4 regions of the Endozoicomonas sp. 2B-B genome follow, and region 1 is predicted to be linked to each of the others. Evidence: predicted binding sites of a transcription regulator. Region 1 holds the regulator's gene; each other region holds the start of a gene.
What was found. The regulator PhoB, encoded in region 1, activates phosphate uptake and scavenging genes when phosphate is short. The targets are predictions, from matches to a motif close to TGTCATANNNNTGTCANA.
Positions count from the first base shown of each region.

Region 2: ACOMHB_RS03830 (choice-of-anchor I family protein) is a predicted target of PhoB. The motif match lies at 2,467-2,484, and genes of this name have one in related genera.
Region 3: phnW (2-aminoethylphosphonate--pyruvate transaminase) is a predicted target of PhoB. The motif match lies at 2,276-2,293, and genes of this name have one in related genera.
Region 4: ACOMHB_RS21820 (Na/Pi symporter) is a predicted target of PhoB. The motif match lies at 2,646-2,663, and genes of this name have one in related genera.

Region 1 is NZ_JBLZMU010000001.1:599,192-603,605, reverse strand. It holds gene phoR (phosphate regulon sensor histidine kinase PhoR) at 136-1,455, opposite strand; gene phoB (phosphate regulon transcriptional regulator PhoB) at 1,500-2,189, opposite strand; gene ubiA (4-hydroxybenzoate octaprenyltransferase) at 2,519-3,406, opposite strand; gene ACOMHB_RS02430 (chorismate--pyruvate lyase family protein) at 3,621-4,271, opposite strand.
Region 2 is NZ_JBLZMU010000001.1:956,062-960,475, forward strand. It holds gene nhaA (Na+/H+ antiporter NhaA) at 1-188, shown strand, start outside; gene ACOMHB_RS03820 (IS4 family transposase) at 415-1,695, opposite strand; gene ACOMHB_RS03825 (hypothetical protein) at 1,828-2,130, opposite strand; gene ACOMHB_RS03830 (choice-of-anchor I family protein) at 2,536-4,248, shown strand; gene ACOMHB_RS03835 (YgiW/YdeI family stress tolerance OB fold protein) at 4,348-4,414, opposite strand, start outside.
Region 3 is NZ_JBLZMU010000001.1:1,041,617-1,046,030, forward strand. It holds gene ACOMHB_RS04260 (TIGR03364 family FAD-dependent oxidoreductase) at 1-704, opposite strand, end outside; gene ACOMHB_RS04265 (phosphonatase-like hydrolase) at 721-1,389, opposite strand; gene phnR (phosphonate utilization transcriptional regulator PhnR) at 1,489-2,214, opposite strand; gene phnW (2-aminoethylphosphonate--pyruvate transaminase) at 2,498-3,640, shown strand; gene ACOMHB_RS04280 (YifB family Mg chelatase-like AAA ATPase) at 3,756-4,414, opposite strand, start outside.
Region 4 is NZ_JBLZMU010000001.1:5,887,454-5,891,867, reverse strand. It holds gene ACOMHB_RS21830 (hypothetical protein) at 1-312, opposite strand, end outside; gene ACOMHB_RS21825 (TonB family protein) at 550-1,296, opposite strand; gene ACOMHB_RS21820 (Na/Pi symporter) at 1,402-2,571, opposite strand; gene moeA (molybdopterin molybdotransferase MoeA) at 2,810-4,048, opposite strand; molybdenum cofactor riboswitch at 4,203-4,357, shown strand; gene moaA (GTP 3',8-cyclase MoaA) at 4,346-4,414, shown strand, end outside.

The DNA.
Region 1 (4,414 bases):
AGCGTTTCAGAGTAAAGATAGTCAGGATCAGTCTGTACAACAGACTGTTCGCGAATGATGAAACCATGAAAAGATTATTCATTTTTTGATGGTAGTCCTAAAAGCAGAAAAGGTGCCACCGGCCCTTTTCTGCTTTCATGAGTGTTCCAACTCAAGGCATTTTTCCGGAAAGTAGCAAATAAAGCGGCTGCCTTTTCCAGGGTGACTGCTGATCGTGAGTTTGCCTCCGTGTCTCAGCATGACGTGCTTGACGATAGCCAGGCCAAGCCCCGTTCCCCCGGTATTCTGGCTACGACTTTTATCAATCCGGTAAAAGCGCTCAGTCAACCTCGGAATATGCATTGGATCAATACCGACACCATTGTCTTCTACCATCATATGTCCGCCTTCCCCGTCCTGCCACCAGCGCACAAGTATTTTCCCACCCTCGGGTGTATAGCGCACGGCATTAAAGACCAGATTCGAGAAGGCACTGCGCAACTCATTACTGCTGCCTGCCAAAAAGACATCTTCAGGACAATCCAGAGAAATCTGATGCTGGCTTTCACCACTGAGTGCACATCCGTCTTCAACGATACTGCTGAGCAGGGTTTTAACATGAACCCCATTCTCGTCTGCCTGAGCTTCAGCCGACTCCAGTTTGGACAGCAACAGCAGGTCTGCCACCAGATTCTGCATTCTCAGCGACTGCTCCTGCATCCTGTTCAGAGCTTTTTCCCAAACAGGGGGCAGACCTGAATCCGGGCCCAGACTGTCCAGCATGGTTTCGATGTATCCAGACACAACCGTCAGTGGTGTTCTCAGTTCATGGGAGACATTGGCAACAAAGTCTTTTCTCATGACTTCCAGCTGATTCAAGCGCGTGACATCTCTAACGGTCATGAGACGATTGCCTTTGCCATAAACCGTTATATTAAATTGCAGTTGATGATCCGGGTTGATTGGCGAGGGGATCTCAAGAGCTTTTTGATAACCACCCTGCTCAAAGTAGTCGGCAAACCTTGGATCACGTAGCAGATTGGTAATCAACTGCCCCTGATCGTCAGGCGTCTTAAGCCCTATCAAAGTTCCAGCGGCGGGATTCCACCATTCCAGGTTGCTCTGATTATCTATCATTACAACACCGTCGTTCAGCGCAGCAGTTGATTCCTGAACACGTTCAATCACTCCGGCCAGCTTTTGCCGGGAACGACTGTGCTGTTTTTGCAATCGATAGATACCATCAAAAATTTGCCCCCAGAACCCTTTACTCTCAGGAGGCTCTTTGCTCCTGGCCTTGGGGTCATTCAGCCAGTCCAGCAGCTTGAAAAGCTGACGGAAGCTCCAGACAAAATAACCTCCCATGACCACACAGAGTCCTAAAAAAGGCTCTCCAAACAACCAGCCCAGGGAAAACCCGACAATCACGTAGGCGATCATGCGGCTCAGCAAATGGGTTTTTGAAATTGTTGTCATATTACTCCCGGCCAGATAACTGCTGAGCACTGAGCATAAAAGGTTTACACCCTCGTTGAGAAACGATATCCAGTACCACGAACCGTTTGCACAAAGGCTTCGTAGTTATCACCTAAGGCCTTACGCAAGCGTCGAATGTGTACATCAACGGTTCGCTCTTCCACATAAACGTTGCCACCCCAGACCTGATCCAGTAACTGCCCACGGGTATAGGCACGCTCCTGGTGCGTCAGGAAAAACTGCAGCAAACGGTACTCGGTAGGTCCTATTTCAGCAGGTGAGCCATCAATAGAGACTCTGTGGCTGACAGGGTCCAGCTCCAATCCCTTGATGACAATGGGAGACTGGTTATCAAATCCGCCTGTACGACGGAGAACCGCTTTTAAACGAGCAGCCAGCTCGCGGGGAGAAAAAGGCTTGGTGATGTAGTCATCGGCACCGGTTTCAAGTCCCTGGATTTTGTGGTCTTCTTCACCTTTGGCCGTCAACATAACAATGGGTATTTCAGAGGTCAGCTCATTGCGCTTCAGACGACGGGCCAGTTCAATTCCAGAGACATCTGGTAACATCCAGTCCAACAAGATCAGATCGGGTTTGTTATCCACAATCAGAGAGTGCGCTTCTCTGGCATCTGCTGCCTCAAGACAGTCATACCCTGCCATTTCCAGAGCAACGGTCACCATTTCGCGAATCGGTGCTTCGTCATCTACGATCAGAATGGTCTTTCCTGGCATTAATCTCTACCTGTTATCTGTCGATTCGATTTCGGCGGTGACGTTCTGGCATCTATCAGCTGAAGCTCATTGGGGCTATACCAGGATGGTAGTGTCTCAGGACAGCACCTTTCCTATCGCTCAGGCTGTTTCTCACTACTTTGATCAACCGCACTATACACCGGACATTACACCTTTGAAATGTTACAGGCAGATGACACACTAAAGGCTGATATTGCAGCTTAAAAATAAAAAGATCCCTCAGGGTTTACAGGGTAAGGCTTTTCGCCATTTATCCCTACAGCCACCATAAGTAGCAATACTTACCAGGCTCTAAGCCGGATTGAAGATCAAAGATAACTCAACACGAAACCTGCAAATACAATGGCTCCGGCCCAGTGGTTACTGAGAAACGCCTTGAAGCAGGCTTCACGCTCACGACGACGGGTTAACCATTGCTGGTAAACGAAAAGGGCTGCGACAGCCAACAATGAGAGATAATAGAGAGCACCTAACTCCAGTTGATGGCCTGCCATGGCCAGTGTCATCAGGGTAAGTACCTGCAGGCAACCAACAATCAGGTTATCCATCTCGCCAAATAGAATGGCTGTGGACTTGATACCTACTTTCAGATCATCGTCACGATCCACCATGGCGTATTGAGTATCGTAAGCTACTGTCCAGAAGAGATTGGCCAGAAACATCAGCCAGACGATGTTTCCCAACGAGCCACTCTGAGCCGCAAAAGCCATGGGTATCGACCAGCCAAAAGCAGCCCCCAAAACCACCTGAGGCAGATGAGTGTGTCTTTTGGCAAAAGGGTAAGCCGAGGCCAGCAATAATCCGGCAAAAGAGAGCTGGACGGTAAGAGTATTGGTAAAGAGTACAAGAATGAAAGACAAAAGCACCATACCGGAGAAATAGATCAGCGCTTCTTTTTCCTGAATTTTACCCGTTACCAGCGGTCGATGCTGTGTTCTCTTAACATGGCCGTCCACTTTCCTGTCAGCAAAGTCATTAATAACGCAGCCTGCACTGCGCATCAAAACCACGCCGACCGAAAAAATCACCAGATTCTTCAGACTCGGTACACCTTCTGCCGCCACCCAGAGTGCCCACATAGTAGGCCAGAACAACAGATAAATACCAATAGGCCGGTCCAGCCGGGCCAGCCGTAAGAAATCTTTTAAACGGGGAAATCGTTGCAGAACTACTTCAGTGCCTGCCAATACCGCCATTGGTTTTCTGAATTGCATCATAATATTTAGCTGCTTATCTGCATCTTTATTATCATCGCTGAGATTCTTATTGCTCATCGCCCTGAATCATGACCCGCATCGCCAGTTTATCAGGTCAGGCCAGGTTCTCAATCAGGCCATGACCAGACCGACTGCGGAAATCTCTATATTTCACGAGGTAAGTGCTTCGACAAACAATCATTCTTGTAGAGCTTCAGGGTTCAGGATGCTTCGACATGACTCTGGAGTGCTTCTCTGTCTGTTCAGACAGGTCCGGCAAAAAGATTTCACAAACAGATATAGACTTTTCGTGCAAATAAAATAACGACCGCCTTCCCCAGGCTGTTTCATCAGAGTATTTTTCAACCAGATGAGGATTAAACTGACGAGCCGGCAGTTCCGCTACCTCAAATGGTCCCCGACGCATACCGGGATGATTAAATAAAAACTCCCCCAGGGGCTTAGTGCCCAGTTGCAGCAGCTCTCTGTTCGTGCCAATAAGACTGCTGTGAGGCAATACACTTCGTGCAAACACTCTGGGTCGGCCACCACAGATCAGCAGAACCTCCCTGATAGAAGCCATTTTGCTGCAATGTCTGTTTTCGAATGATCCTGCCAACTCACCAGACGTGGACGTAGCCTTTGACTGTTCATAGTTATTGAGAAACTTTAGCTCCGAACAGGTCGGCATAAAGGTCCCGTGACGAATAACCTGAACCCTGAAGTCGCCGTCAAACTCATGTTTCAAACGCTGAGTCAGGGAACCTCTGTCCAGCAGCCAGTCTCTCCAGGGCTCTGGAATCTGCTGTTTCAAATAATGTCTCGGCTTCCAGGATAAGCCTGAAAAATCAATAAAAGGCACCATCACTCCTGCTGCACAAATCCAATTTTCCAGAACTGCCCCGGGAGGAAACAAGGCAGCTCACCTTGACACTCCCCGCCTTGTCAGGCGAGGCTTCTGACTTCATAAGCTACAGCCAGCCTATAACGACCGGACTTACGCAGAAG
Region 2 (4,414 bases), 360 kb from region 1:
TGGGCGGAATTGGTTTCACCATGTCTATCTTCATATCAGAGCTGGCATTTGCTGGCAGCCCCAATGATCTGATACTGGCAAAAGCAGGGGTTCTGATTGCCTCCCTGATCGCGGGTATTGCAGGCTTTATCTGTTTGACTAAAGCTTCTCCAAAGGCTGATGAAAAGGCTACTGCTGAGCAGGCTTGAAGTCAGACTATTGTCTAAGTACGAATCAAACCCGGAGTTGGCTCCGGGTTTGTTTTTTCAGGGGACTATTCTAATTGTTTTCATGTTGCAGAGGCTGCCCAGAGCTCTGGTTTGTCGTTCTCGATTACCTAAAACTCATTACCTTATCCTATGGAGAGATTCTACAACTTCTGATAGTGGTGTGTGTAAACTTAAGTTTTCACATAAGCTCTTCTTAAGGTAGACATTAAGCCCCACCCACAGCACAAAGACCTAATCTTGTACGCCCTGAACAACCATCTCGTGCAGGGTGTTCACGTTTCGCATTATCTGCCCAGAAGTTGAGCAGCTTCCTTGTATGTGAGAGCAGAGACTTTCCTGCATTCATAAGGGATAAAATGACATTACCAAACAGTCGGGTTCCACTTTTCATCGCCTTATGCGTCGAGATTTCTTCAATGGCTCCACTTTCATAGAGGTTCGCCTGTGCAGCATGGGCAAGATACCTTTTCAACGTCACAACCACGAAGGACATCAGAATCAGGCTAAACACCAGTGTCGCTGATTTAGTGTTAAAACGATGCCACCCTGAATAGGACTTGATCTCTTTGAAGATAAGCTCTATTTGCCATCGTAGACGATAGGCCTGAAGTACTTCATTCAGGGTGAACTCAACCCGGTTAAGGTTGCTTACAACGAATACCCATTTCAGTTTCCTGTCATTCCAGCGGACAACCAAACGATATGGCCAGGCTTTGAATCCTGGCCATTCTACATCCAGGTCGAGGCATTGATCTTTAGGGAAGCCAGACAACACTTCCTTAAGTTTTTTCCCTTTGTAGCGATTCAGATTTTTGCCATCCTCCCGTACTGCGCTGAGTATCGTCGGGTTGATACTCTGAGGTGCCTTGCAGATAAAAGAACCTTCCCGATCATCAATGGCAGCAAAGCGTTCCAACTCAAAATAACCGGCATCGATCAGCATCAGGATATTAGCCATGGAGGTTGGCAGTGGTGGCAGACAGTCTCTTTCTGAACGGGTATCTTCAGTGAGCTGCACGCGCACCAGATTGTTGGTAAGAAGATCCATTGTCGTATGAAGTTCTACAGCAGCAGGACTGACCGTTGAGAACCTGCCGGGAAATGTTTCCTTTAGGGCATTGTAGACAGCCTGCGATGAGCCGTCATGAATCAGAATGTGCTCGAACTCTGAAAATGGACTGTCCTCATCAAACGCCATGACTTTGCGGGTAAAGACTTCCAGACACTGCACCCATAGCCAGAGGACAAGAGCAGGCATCGCGTCTTTTTTAGCTTGATTTGCCCAGGAACGATAGGAGACATTCAGCCCCGTCAACTCATTAAATTTACGGTGGAGATCGGCTTGAGTATCGCAGTTTCCATCACCAGCAAGGGCATCAATCAGTGAAAGGATAAAGTCCAAGGGGCGGATATCTCGCTGTCGTATAGTAAAACCAAGCTGTTCCGCCATACTGAGAAGTTCAGACCGGTCGAAACACGTCAGCAGTTTTTTTGAACTAGTCTACTATTTGCGATACTCATCTTGTTCAGCCTTGATACTTTTCGCGAAGCTTTATTTTGGCTGTTCAAGGTGAGTTCTGCCGCTGGAAATGAAGCTTTTTTGAGCTTAATGTCTACCCTAAGATAAGCTCTTAAACTGCTCGTTGCCTACAATTATTTCTTTAACTCTTGATAGTAGATTGTTTAACTTTTCATATAGTTGACTCTCTGGTTTTTCAAAATTTTGCAAACAAAATTGATCGAGCGAAACTGCTCGTGTTTGTTGCAAATTAAGATCAGCTGTAGCCTCATAGAAGGCTGGTGGAAAAACAGGAAAAGGCAACTTAGGCATGTTCATAACAAACAAAGATTTTACACTCAAATCTTTTCTGGTAGATCTGTGTTGCAATTCAGAAAGCAATATCCTGATATCGTCAATCATTATATTCAAACCACTGTTAAAACTAATAGACTTATATATTTCATAGTTTTGACTTCCCGGAGGCATAATTTTTAATGATAACACGTTACACAAAAGTATAAATTTCTCAGCTGCTTGAAATATTTTAGGATTTGCATTTGCCGCTGATGCGGATGCTATGAAGTAAAAAAAAGTAATGTTAATAATTTTCTCATCATAAACTGCCTTTATCGATGGTCAGACTGTTTCAAGGTAGCATTTTTTTTGAGAAATATGACAGCGGGGTATTCCTTTATGCTATAGCCTCTCCAGTGGTGGGACGAGAAAAGCCAGTTTTTGTCGTCTTTGTGTCAACAATGTCATTAAATAGTCATTTGTAACCGTTATAAAAAGCCCTGATCAAATTGAATAAAATCAGGAATCTCAATGGAACTGAAACTCGCTCGCAACGCTATCACTCTGGCAGCTCCCTTCATTTTGGCTGGCTGTTCAATGGTTCAGGAAAACGTTGAAGTTTCCCATCCCACCATGGAGCCGATCGCTCGATATGCTTCTGGCAGTTACCATAAAGGGGCTGCAGAGATTGTGGCCTGGCATAAAGCCAGTCAATCTATCTATGTTGTCAACGCCCTGGATAAAACCGTAGATATTCTCAGCGGTAAATCACTCAAGGGGCAGCCTCTGGCTAATCCGACCATGGATTCCAATATACTCAAAATTGGCAAGATCAATCTTGAATCCAGTATTGACGGCATGAAGCTGGGCACCGCCAACAGCGTTTCTGTTCATGGCGATCTGCTGGCTGTTGCTGTTGAAAACAGTGACAAACAAAAGAAAGGCGTTGTCATAGTTTATAAGCTCGATTCTGAAGGTGGCGCTGTATTCAGTGACTATAAGGTTGTAGGTGCACTGCCTGATATGGTGACCTTTACGCCCGATGGAAAATACCTGCTGACAGCGAACGAAGGTGAACCCTCATCGGATTACAAAATTGACCCGGAAGGTTCAGTCAGTGTCGTCAAGGTTACCTCTGAAGGCAAACTGGAAGAACCACGTCATGCTACTTTCACTGCTTTCAACAAGGGGTACTCCAGAAACAGTGAGCTGCCAGAGGATGTCAGGGTTTTTGGTCGTGATGCTTCTGTGGCTCAGGATCTTGAGCCCGAGTACATAGCCGTTTCTGATGATTCCAGAACAGCGTACGTCTCTCTGCAGGAAAACAATGCCCTGGCATTGGTTGATATTGCCAATGCTCGCATTGATTCTATTGTTCCCCTTGGTTACAAGGATTATGGTCAGTTTGCGATGGATGCCAGTAATAAAGACGGTGGTGTGAATCTGCAAAAATGGAGTGGTGTCTATGGTATGTATCAGCCAGATACCATTGCTACCTATTCCGTGAAAGGTAAAACCTATGTTGTAACAGCCAACGAAGGTGATGCCAGAGATTATTGGTACAAAGCTGCTTCTGAAGCTCAATGTCTGGCTTCTGGTGGTCTGAAATACGATGATGAAGACGGTTGCCTGGGGTTCACAGAAGAAGTTCGTACCAAAAAGGTTAAGGTGGCCCTGGAGCACCCTAACGCTGAAGCAGCCAAGGACCAGAAAAAGCTGGCTCGTCTGAAAATTACCAACACTCTGGGTGATTCGGATAACGACGGCAAGTTTGAAGAACTTTACTCCTACGGAGCACGCTCATTTTCTATCTGGAACGAAACAGGTGAGCTGGTCTATGACTCAGGCAGCGACTTTGAAGAAGTGACGGCCGCTGTGCTGGGTAAACACTTCAACAATAATGACGAAGAAACCAAAGGTGATAACCGCAGTGACGACAAAGGCCCTGAGCCAGAGGCATTGGCTGTGGGTGAGATTGATGGACGTCAATATGCGTTTATTGGTCTGGAACGAACCGGCGGTGTCCTGATGTACGACGTGACTCATCCTGAAAAAGCCAAGTTTGTCAGCTATGTCTACAACCGTGATTTTTCAGTTGATACTGAGAAAGAACCAGAAAAAGCGGGGGATGTTTCTCCGGAGGGTATGAAGTTTGTAGAAGCCACTGACAGTCCAACTGGAAAGCCTTTATTGATAATCGGTCATGAAGTCTCTGGTTCTACACTGGTATATCAGGTAGATTGATTAGACGTGCCTTTCGGTAGATTATTATCGTTTTTGTCTTCAAAGGGTTGAGGGTTGTCAGAGAATTTCCGGCAACCCTTGTTTAAAGTGAAGCTCTGTTCAGATGACGGTGATTTTTTCGACTTCTATCTCGGTTGTTTCAAAAGCACCGCTTTCTACTTCGCCC
Region 3 (4,414 bases), 440 kb from region 1:
TTGAGACTGACGCTCTTCAGTGGTTTGGTACGCATCATTTGGAGCTTGACCAGCTCAATATCACTGTTGAGAAAGCGTGATGGAAACAGGGTTTTGAAATCATGCCCGTTACAGACTATCGCTTTTGAAGCCCGGTATTGCTCACCAGCTGAATCCATACTGATGACTTCATCCTGCCCGGTTTCCATGCTGATGATTTGGGTGTTGGGTCGGTATTCAACGGTGTATTCCTGCTGAATAAACTCAATGATGCGGTAAATCAGTTGCAGGGGGTTAACACTGAATTCCTCCGGGAAGTACAAGGCACCTTTTGCATAACTTTTCTTGACGGCAGGATTGGCACGTATAACCTCGTCAATACTTAGCAGTGATGAAGGGTAGCCCGTTTGCTGATTTCGTTGGTGTAGCTCTTGCAACATGGCCAACTCCTGGTCATCGGAGGCTATATACCAGCTGCCATTTCTTCGGGCTGAAATATCAAACTGATCTTGCAGGGTCTGATAAATGCTCAGAGAGTCCAGGGCGGTCGGCAGCAGGTCTGCTGTCATGCCGGATGGAACAACCATGCCAAAGTTTCTGACGGTGGCCTGTACCGGTTGACTGTCTTTTTCAACCAGCAGTACCTTATACCCCCGCTTCGCAGCAGCGAAGGCGTGAAAAGTGCCAAGAATACCTGCACCGACAACCATTAAATCGTATTTCAAAGGTGTCTCCCTGTGTTCAAATGTGCTTAAGGATATCGGCCAGGTTGTCGAGCACCAGCGTTGGAGCGGCTGTTGCCAGTTGCTCCCGGGTCTGGGCGCCTGTAGTCACGCCAACCGTGATACCGCAGTGGGCGTTTTTTCCTTCCTCGATGTCAATGGCTGAATCTCCGGCTTTAAGTACCTGTGAACTGTCGTTAATGCCGGTTTTCTCCATGGCCAGCTCAATCATGTCCGGTGCTGGTCTGCCGTTTATTACATCATCCGCAGTGATCAGGGTGTCGAATTCGACCCCGGGCAGCCAGTTCATCTTTTTCAACAGGCCTGTTGCTACCTGGTGGCTATAGCCGGTGTTGAGTGCGACTTTGATGCCTTTTGCCCGCAGCTCTTTCAAAAGTTCGGGGACGCCGTCAAAAGAGGTGACTGCAAGCTCTTCATAGGCCTGTGTCAGTTGTTTTTTAAAGGACTGGAAGATTTGTTCCGAGTCCGAGTGGTCAAAGCCTTTGGACGACAGGGTATCTTTTATGGCCTGATGCTTCTCTTTGCCTGCGCCATGCTCAAGGACTTCGTCCAGAGTGAAATCGTAGCCTGCGTCAACAAGACTCTTCTGAACGGTTTTGTAAACGACGTTGTCTTCATTGACCGTAGTACCAGCCATATCAAAAACCGCGAGTTGAATTTTGTTCATTGTGACCTCTTCTCATTTTTCAGATTCGGAAATTAAAGGGTTTGGACGTTCAGTAAGAAAATGGCTCATACCATTGGCACCGGCAGGTATTAATGACTCTCAAGTCATGGGGCTCACAGTGGTGTCAGCGGCTATAACCACCGCATCCTGCCGCCAATACTCAAAGTCACAGTCAATCAAGACATTCGATTGATCGTAGTTTGTTCGCTCAACCAGCAAACCGGAACTGCCCGTGGTGACCTTGAGGTGTAAAGAAGCCTCGGCATTCAGGCCTACCGGGTACAACCTGAAACTGACCCGGGCATACTGACGGTTATAATGCTCCTGATAGATATCGGAGAGTGATCGAGACAGATCATGCTTGAGCAGATCCGGGAAGTAGGCAGGGTTCATGTAATTTTCAACGTAGAGGACATTTCGCCCATCCACTGAACGAAGGCGTTGCAGCCGATACACCGGGGTCAGAGCTGGAATCTGAAGTAGCTTTTGAACCCCGGGCGGTGCTGGTACCTGTTCAGCATGGATCATTCGGGTACCGGGTACTCTGCCCTGGCGGGTAACGATGGTATGAAAGTTAGCATTCACCGTCGGGTCATAGGTCACTCTTTGCGGAGAAACAAACCAGCCTCTGCGATCTTCGCGATAGACCAGTCCGTCGGCTTCCAGTGATGACAATGACTCTCTGAGAGTAATGCGGGTGGTACCGAATTTTTCACTCAGCAATCGCTCCGAGGGTAGCTTGCTTCCCGGTTTTAATGCCCCGCTTTCTATCTGCTCGTTCAGGGCCGTGCGAATGATTTGATACTGATTTTTTCCCTGTCCCATAAATACTATTCTCTAAGGGTCAATGGATTTTCAACTGGTATAGACCATACTAAACGGCTTTTATGACAATTAAATGATCGCTTTTATGACAATTAACTATTTGCTTGACTGACGTTGGGGGAGCTCTTTTAGCTGTTGTTTCCAGACTGGTATGAATGTGAAATTTTTATGAAGAGTGGTCGCTGGGTATTTACAGAAAAAAGTGTCTCCATCATGATTTTGTACCAATTGGTATATACCAGACGATTGAAATTTCTGTTTCTACAGGTGTCTCATTAAAGTCATGTCTACAAAAGAAGTGCCCACTGTGAAAGAAAAGAGCCTGGAAAATCCTTATCTTCTGTTGACTCCGGGACCCCTCTCAACCTCTGCCAGTGTCCGCGAAGCGATGCTGCGTGACTGGTGTACCTGGGACGATGATTACAACCTTGGCGTGGTTGAGGAGATCCGCAGTCAGCTGATTAAACTGGCCTCGGATACTGATGACTACACCGCCGTTCTCATGCAGGGTAGTGGTACTGCTTCGGTAGAAGCAACCATCGGGTCGGTTATCTCTGATGAAGGGAAATTACTGGTCATTAACAATGGGGCTTACGGTGCCCGTATTGCCCAGATTGCCGAGTATCTGAATATTCCCCACAGTGTTCTGAATTGTGGTGAGATTAATCCGCCGACGCCGGGGGAAATTGATCAGGTACTCTCTGAAGATAAAGCCATCACTCATGTCGCCATTGTTCATTGTGAAACCACAACAGGCATGCTGAACCCTGTTGAAGCAGTCGCACAGGTGGTGAAGAAACACGACTGTATTCTGATTGTTGATGCCATGAGCAGCTTCGGCGGTGTGCCGATTGACCTTGCCGGGCTGGGTATTGATTTTCTGATCAGCTCTGCCAACAAGTGTATTCAGGGCGTACCCGGTTTTGGCTTTGTTATAGCTCGTCGTACTCTTTTGTCCCAATGCAAAGGCCTGGCCCGCTCTCTGTCTCTGGACCTCTATGATCAGTGGCAATGCATGGAAAAGAATCACGGTAAGTGGCGTTTTACTTCCCCCACCCACACCGTAAGGGCTTTCCATCAAGCCCTGGCAGAGTTGATTGAAGAGGGGGGCATTGCTGCCCGTCACAAGCGCTACGCCAGCAATCAGCGTTTGCTCGTCCAGGGTATGACTGAGCTGGGCTTCCGGTGCCTGTTAGACACTGAACTGCACTCTCCGTTTATAACTTCATTTTACTCCCCCGAGCACCCCGATTATGAATTCCTCCGCTTTTATGAGCAGCTGAAAGTGAAAGGTTTCGTCATTTATCCCGGTAAAGTCTCTGATGCTGACTGTTTCAGAATTGGCAATATCGGGGAAGTGTATCCGGAAGACATCAGCCGATTGATTAAAGCCGTTTCCGAAAGCATGTACTGGCAGGAACAGTAATACTGTCAGGGTGTGAACCTGAAAGTAAGCGCTGACTGATAGATGATCTGCCTGAGCCGCTGAGCTGATAGCCAGAGATTGAAAAAACAGCTTCATAACAAAGAGAGGTTATCGGTTAACCTGGTTCACGATCCAGCTTTCTGTAATGCACCGCTTCAGCAAGATGCTTCTGTTGAATGTCTTTGTCCTCATCAATATCCGCCAGAGTTCGGGCCACTCTCAGTATTCGGTGTACGGCTCTGGCTGAGTAACCCAGTTTGTCACACAGCCGGGTCATAAAATCCTGTTCTTGCTTATTCAGTGAACAGTATTCATCCATCTCGCTGGCAGACAATCGGGCGTTGGGTTTCCCCTGCCTGTGCTGCTGGATAGACCTTGCCTGAATCACCTGTTGACGTATTTTTTCAGTTGACAGGTTTTCATCTTCGGGCGGGTTTTCAAAAAGTCGCTCCGTTTTCTGACTGGAAACCTCTATCTGTAAATCAATGCGATCCAGTAAAGGACCTGACAGTTTTCGTTTATAACGTCTGACCTGCTCGGCAGAACACTGGCAGGCTTTCTGTGGGTCTCCAAGATATCCGCAGGGGCAGGGGTTCATGGCGGCAATCAACTGAAAGCCGGCAGGGAAGCTGGCCTGACCTTTGGCTCGGGAAATAACCACTTCCCGGGTTTCCAGGGGCTCTCTCAGTACCTCCAGGGCTACCTTTTGAAACTCCGGCAGTTCATCCAGGAACAGGACACCATTATGCGCAAAGGAAATCTCTCCTGGTCGGG
Region 4 (4,414 bases), 5.3 Mb from region 1:
TTTGCGCATTGATAACGATGAAAAAACTCTCTCTAAAGATTCGTTCATAGATATTAAGTGAGGAATGATGGTGAAAATGGACTGAGACCCAAAGGTTGTTATGATAGTTTGAACTCTTTCAGCCAGTTCCAGAAACTCACTTCCTCTCCTGTCCATGTCATCTATAAGCTGTCGTCCTTGCTTTAAGTGTTCTTCGCTTATTCTAATCGCAAAGACAAAGGGAGATGAAACGATCAATATAACCGAAATAAAAACTGTGGTAAAAGTTTGCATAGGTGTTTCAACTTCTTTTCGGTTTGCATTTTTGCTCATGTTCTGCCAGTTAACCCCTGCTTCACCACGCGGGCAAAGCACGTCGGGAAGAGAGGTGAAGCCTCGGGATAGAATTGGCAGAATTACGCGATAACTATAGTGTAATTAGTGATGGCCGGGTGGTGATGTGATGGCAGTGAGGCCCTGATACGCCAGGTAAATCTCCGGGAACCTCTGATGCGTCGGCAGCTACAGCGAAATTGTGAGATTGAGTAATGAACTTAAGGAGCTGGCCGGTCACAGCAGCTGATATTTAATGGAGAGAATCACCGTAACCGATTTCTTGTGAGGTGTCGGTAAGGGCAGGGAGCGCTCAATGGCTTTCAGACTACTGGCTTCGAATGCCTTTTTACCGGCCAGTACAGTCGCCTTTTCCAGTGTTCCGTCAGAGTTGATTTCAATTTTGATTTTTACTTCTCCTTCCAGTCGCCTTCTTTTAGCCTGGTAGGGATACACTTTGTAGCGATTGATCCGGTATTGAAGTTGAGCCACCCATTTCTGAAATTCATCAGGCTCCAAATGCCCGGCTTTTGAAGTGATGAGTTCTTCGACGGGCTCTCCCGATGTCTGCTGGTTGAGAGCAGATACCGGAGGCTCACCCGGTTTTGCGTGCCTGTGTTTGTTTTCTTCCTGATTGGCCGACTCTTGCTGAATCTTTTTCTTTTCGGCTCTGGTCGTTATGACTTTCTTGTTCTCTGCTTTTTCAGCCTGTTCTGTTTTTTCAGTGCTTTGAATGTGTTCAGTGTTTTCAATCTGAGAATCTGGCTTTGTCAATTCCGAGTCGGTCATTGCTTCTGTAGCGGTCAGGTTTTTTTCAATGGCAGGTGTTATGTCGGGTTGATGAGACACCAGTTTGATTTGAATGCCGGGTGATTTTGCAGCAGTCAACCAACTACTCCCGCTATAGCCCAAAAGTAAGGTGTGAAAGACAACTGACAACGTCAGGGGGATGACCAGATGCCTGATGGTGGTTTCCTGTTCCATGATTGGCAACCCAAAGAGCATAGCAGTTTAAACAGGAATTAAAGAAACAGGTCTGTAGAGGAAACCCCGACATGGTCAGGGCTTCTTAAGAATATCAGGAAGGCTTTACCGGGCTACCAAAATCCCGAGGCCCGGTATGACAAAGAAGGCCAGCAAAAGATACAGGAATGCATAAGCGCGGTTTTTTATAGCCAGATCAGACAATTTTTCTGCAGCGTAGAGAGGAATCTCACGGAGCCACCTGATGCCATAGATAAGGGCTACGGCAAACACGTTGAAGAACAAGTGTACCAGAGCAATGGTCATTGCGTGCTCTGCGTCTGCACCGACGATGGCCGTTGCTGAAAGCAGCGCTGTGATGGTTGTACCGATGTTGGCACCCAGAGTAACAGGGTACATCTGACGAACGGTGAAGACGCCACTGCCTACCAGAGGAACCATAAGACTGGTGGTAGTAGAAGAGGATTGCACCATTACGGTCATAACAGTACCGGAGGCAATACCGGAAATCGGACCACGACCAATAGACTTGTGCAGAATGTCCCTGGCACGTCCCACCATAACTTTTTTCAGCAGCTTGCCCAGTCTTACGACCGAGCTGAAGATAAGGAAGATACCGAAGGCGATCATGGTCAGGCCAGCCAGTGTGCTGTCGGGCAGGAGGCCTGCAAAATCCTTGACAATATTCACGGCCGGCTTGGTCAGGGGTTTGACGAAATTCAGGCTGCCCATATCAATAGCAGAGCCACCTACCAACAGTGCGGCTACGTGCTGTGAAATATCGCTCAGGAAGCCGGTCATCAATTCCAGAGGCAACAGAATCAGAACCGCCAGATAGTTAAAGAAGTCGTGAACTGTCGAAGCAGCAAAAGCTCGCTTAAAGGATTTGTCGCAACCCATGTGACCCAGACTGACCAGAGTATTTGTGATGGTGGTACCAATATTGGCTCCCATTATCATGGGGATCGCCATCTCTACCGGCAGGCCGCCAGCCACGAGGCCAACGATAACAGAGGTTACTGTACTGGAAGACTGAACCAGAGCCGTGGCGAGGGTACCGGCTATCAGTGCCAGCATAGTGTTGTTGGCAAAGCTGAACAGCTCTGCAGCTGCTTCTGCGCCACCTACGGCCATTTTAAAACCAGAGCCCACTACACTGACGGCAACCAGGAGAGCATAGATCCAGAGGATAACTCTCAGCCAGATACGGCCATAGTGCCTGCTGGTGTATTTATAGTCAGCTTTGGTGCTGGCTTGACTAGTTGCTTCAGACATTTTCTGCACCTTGGTGCTGTGTGGATAGAGATGATGGCGAAAATATAGGTGTTTTGTTTCAGAAATATTACAGTTATGACATTTTTTTGAAATATTTAAAAACCCTCCAGGACCAGGGCAAAGACTGCAGAAATATGACAGTGCTCGTTTTCGGGGCAACCCTTTTCCATGCCGGAACCCGGAGGTCCCAAAAGCATGGGAGCCAGAGTGATGCGACAACCTGCAGAACAGGGAGTAGTTACCTGAGAAGTTTATCGAACAACTGCACTCTAACCGTTTCTCCTGCCTCAATATTTCCCTGGGAAGCGGGCAAAATGATGTAACAATTAGCCATACTCATGGATCGGAGAATCCCCGACCCCTGACTGCCCGATGTGACTACCTCGGCTTCTCCTCTCTCGTTGGTTGAGAGAATGCCCCTCTGGAATTCCAGGCGACCGGGTTGTTTCTTTAGGGGAGTGAGGCACGTTGCTGGTAGTTCAGCAGCAGGAGTTGGTTCTGCTCCCATCATATGTTGCAATGCGGGCGCTGCCAATTGTTGGAAAGTTACCGTAGCGGAAACCGGATTGCCGGGTAGCCCAAAGAAAACACTGTTGGGAAGTTTACCAAAGGCAAAGGGTTTGCCGGGTTTAATGGCCAGCCTCCAGAACGAAGTATGGCCTATTTCACTGAGAATATCTTTGACAAAGTCGACGTCACCTACGGATACCCCACCAGAGGTGACAACTGCATCAGCCTGCTGATCAGCTTTCAGAAAAGCTTTCCGGATCTCGTCGCGGTCATCATGGAGTTTTCCAAGGTCAATCACTTCTGCACCCAGTCGCTTGAGCATCGCTGATACTGCAAACCTATTGCTGTCGTATATATTACCTTGTCCGAGAGTCTCGCCGGGCAGCTTCAGTTCATCACCCGTGGAAAAGAGCGCTACTTTTATTCTGCGAATGACTGGAACTTCAGGGATTCCCAATGAAGCCAGCAGACCTATATCCTGGGCTTTGATGATGTGTCCCTTTTCAAAAACCTGACAACCTTGAGGAATATCTTCACCGGCACGGCGAACATTATTGCTTGACTGAGAGGGTAGCTTGCTGAAAGCAATACCCTGTTCGGTTATCTCGGCCTGCTCCTGCATGATGACCGTATCGGCACCTACAGGAATGGAAGCACCTGTCATGATTCTTATACAGTGGCCAGGGGGCATAGAACCCTGATAGGGGTGCCCGGCCAGAGATTTTCCGGCCAGCGGCAGTATTGAATGTGGTGCCAGGTCACTGAAACGGACTGCATACCCGTCCATGGCTGAATTATCATGGGACGGAACGTTAACCGGCGAAATAATTGCCTCAGAGATAACCCTGTCCAGGGAGTCAGCCAGAGCCACTGTTTCAGTTTCAGTGACGACCGGTGTTTCTGTCATCAGTTTCTCAAGCCCTTCGTGCAGGGGCATGAGCCCCGGGGCAGAACAGCAGTCAGTCATTGAAAGGTCTCCTCGATACAGTTTTTGAAACTGCTCTTAAAGTAAAAGCTATAAATGAATTCAGCAATCTGTTTCTTGTTATTTGTATCACTCGATATTGTCCTTTAAGGCATGGCTATTTTGTCGGGTTAGGGTTAGGATGAGCCCCTAATTAATTTTAATAAAGCGCCGAGCTTCGCAACCTAACCCTCACCATGAAGGTACGGTTGTCTGGCCGTGACCTGATGCGTGTTACACGCAGGGTTGCCAGGGTTCACACAGAAATGTCTGGGCCTCCCGTGTTTGGAAAGGTGTGAAATGCGACCATTACAAGACCAACAGGGACGAACGTTTCCCTATCTCAGACTGTCTCTGACTGATCTGTGC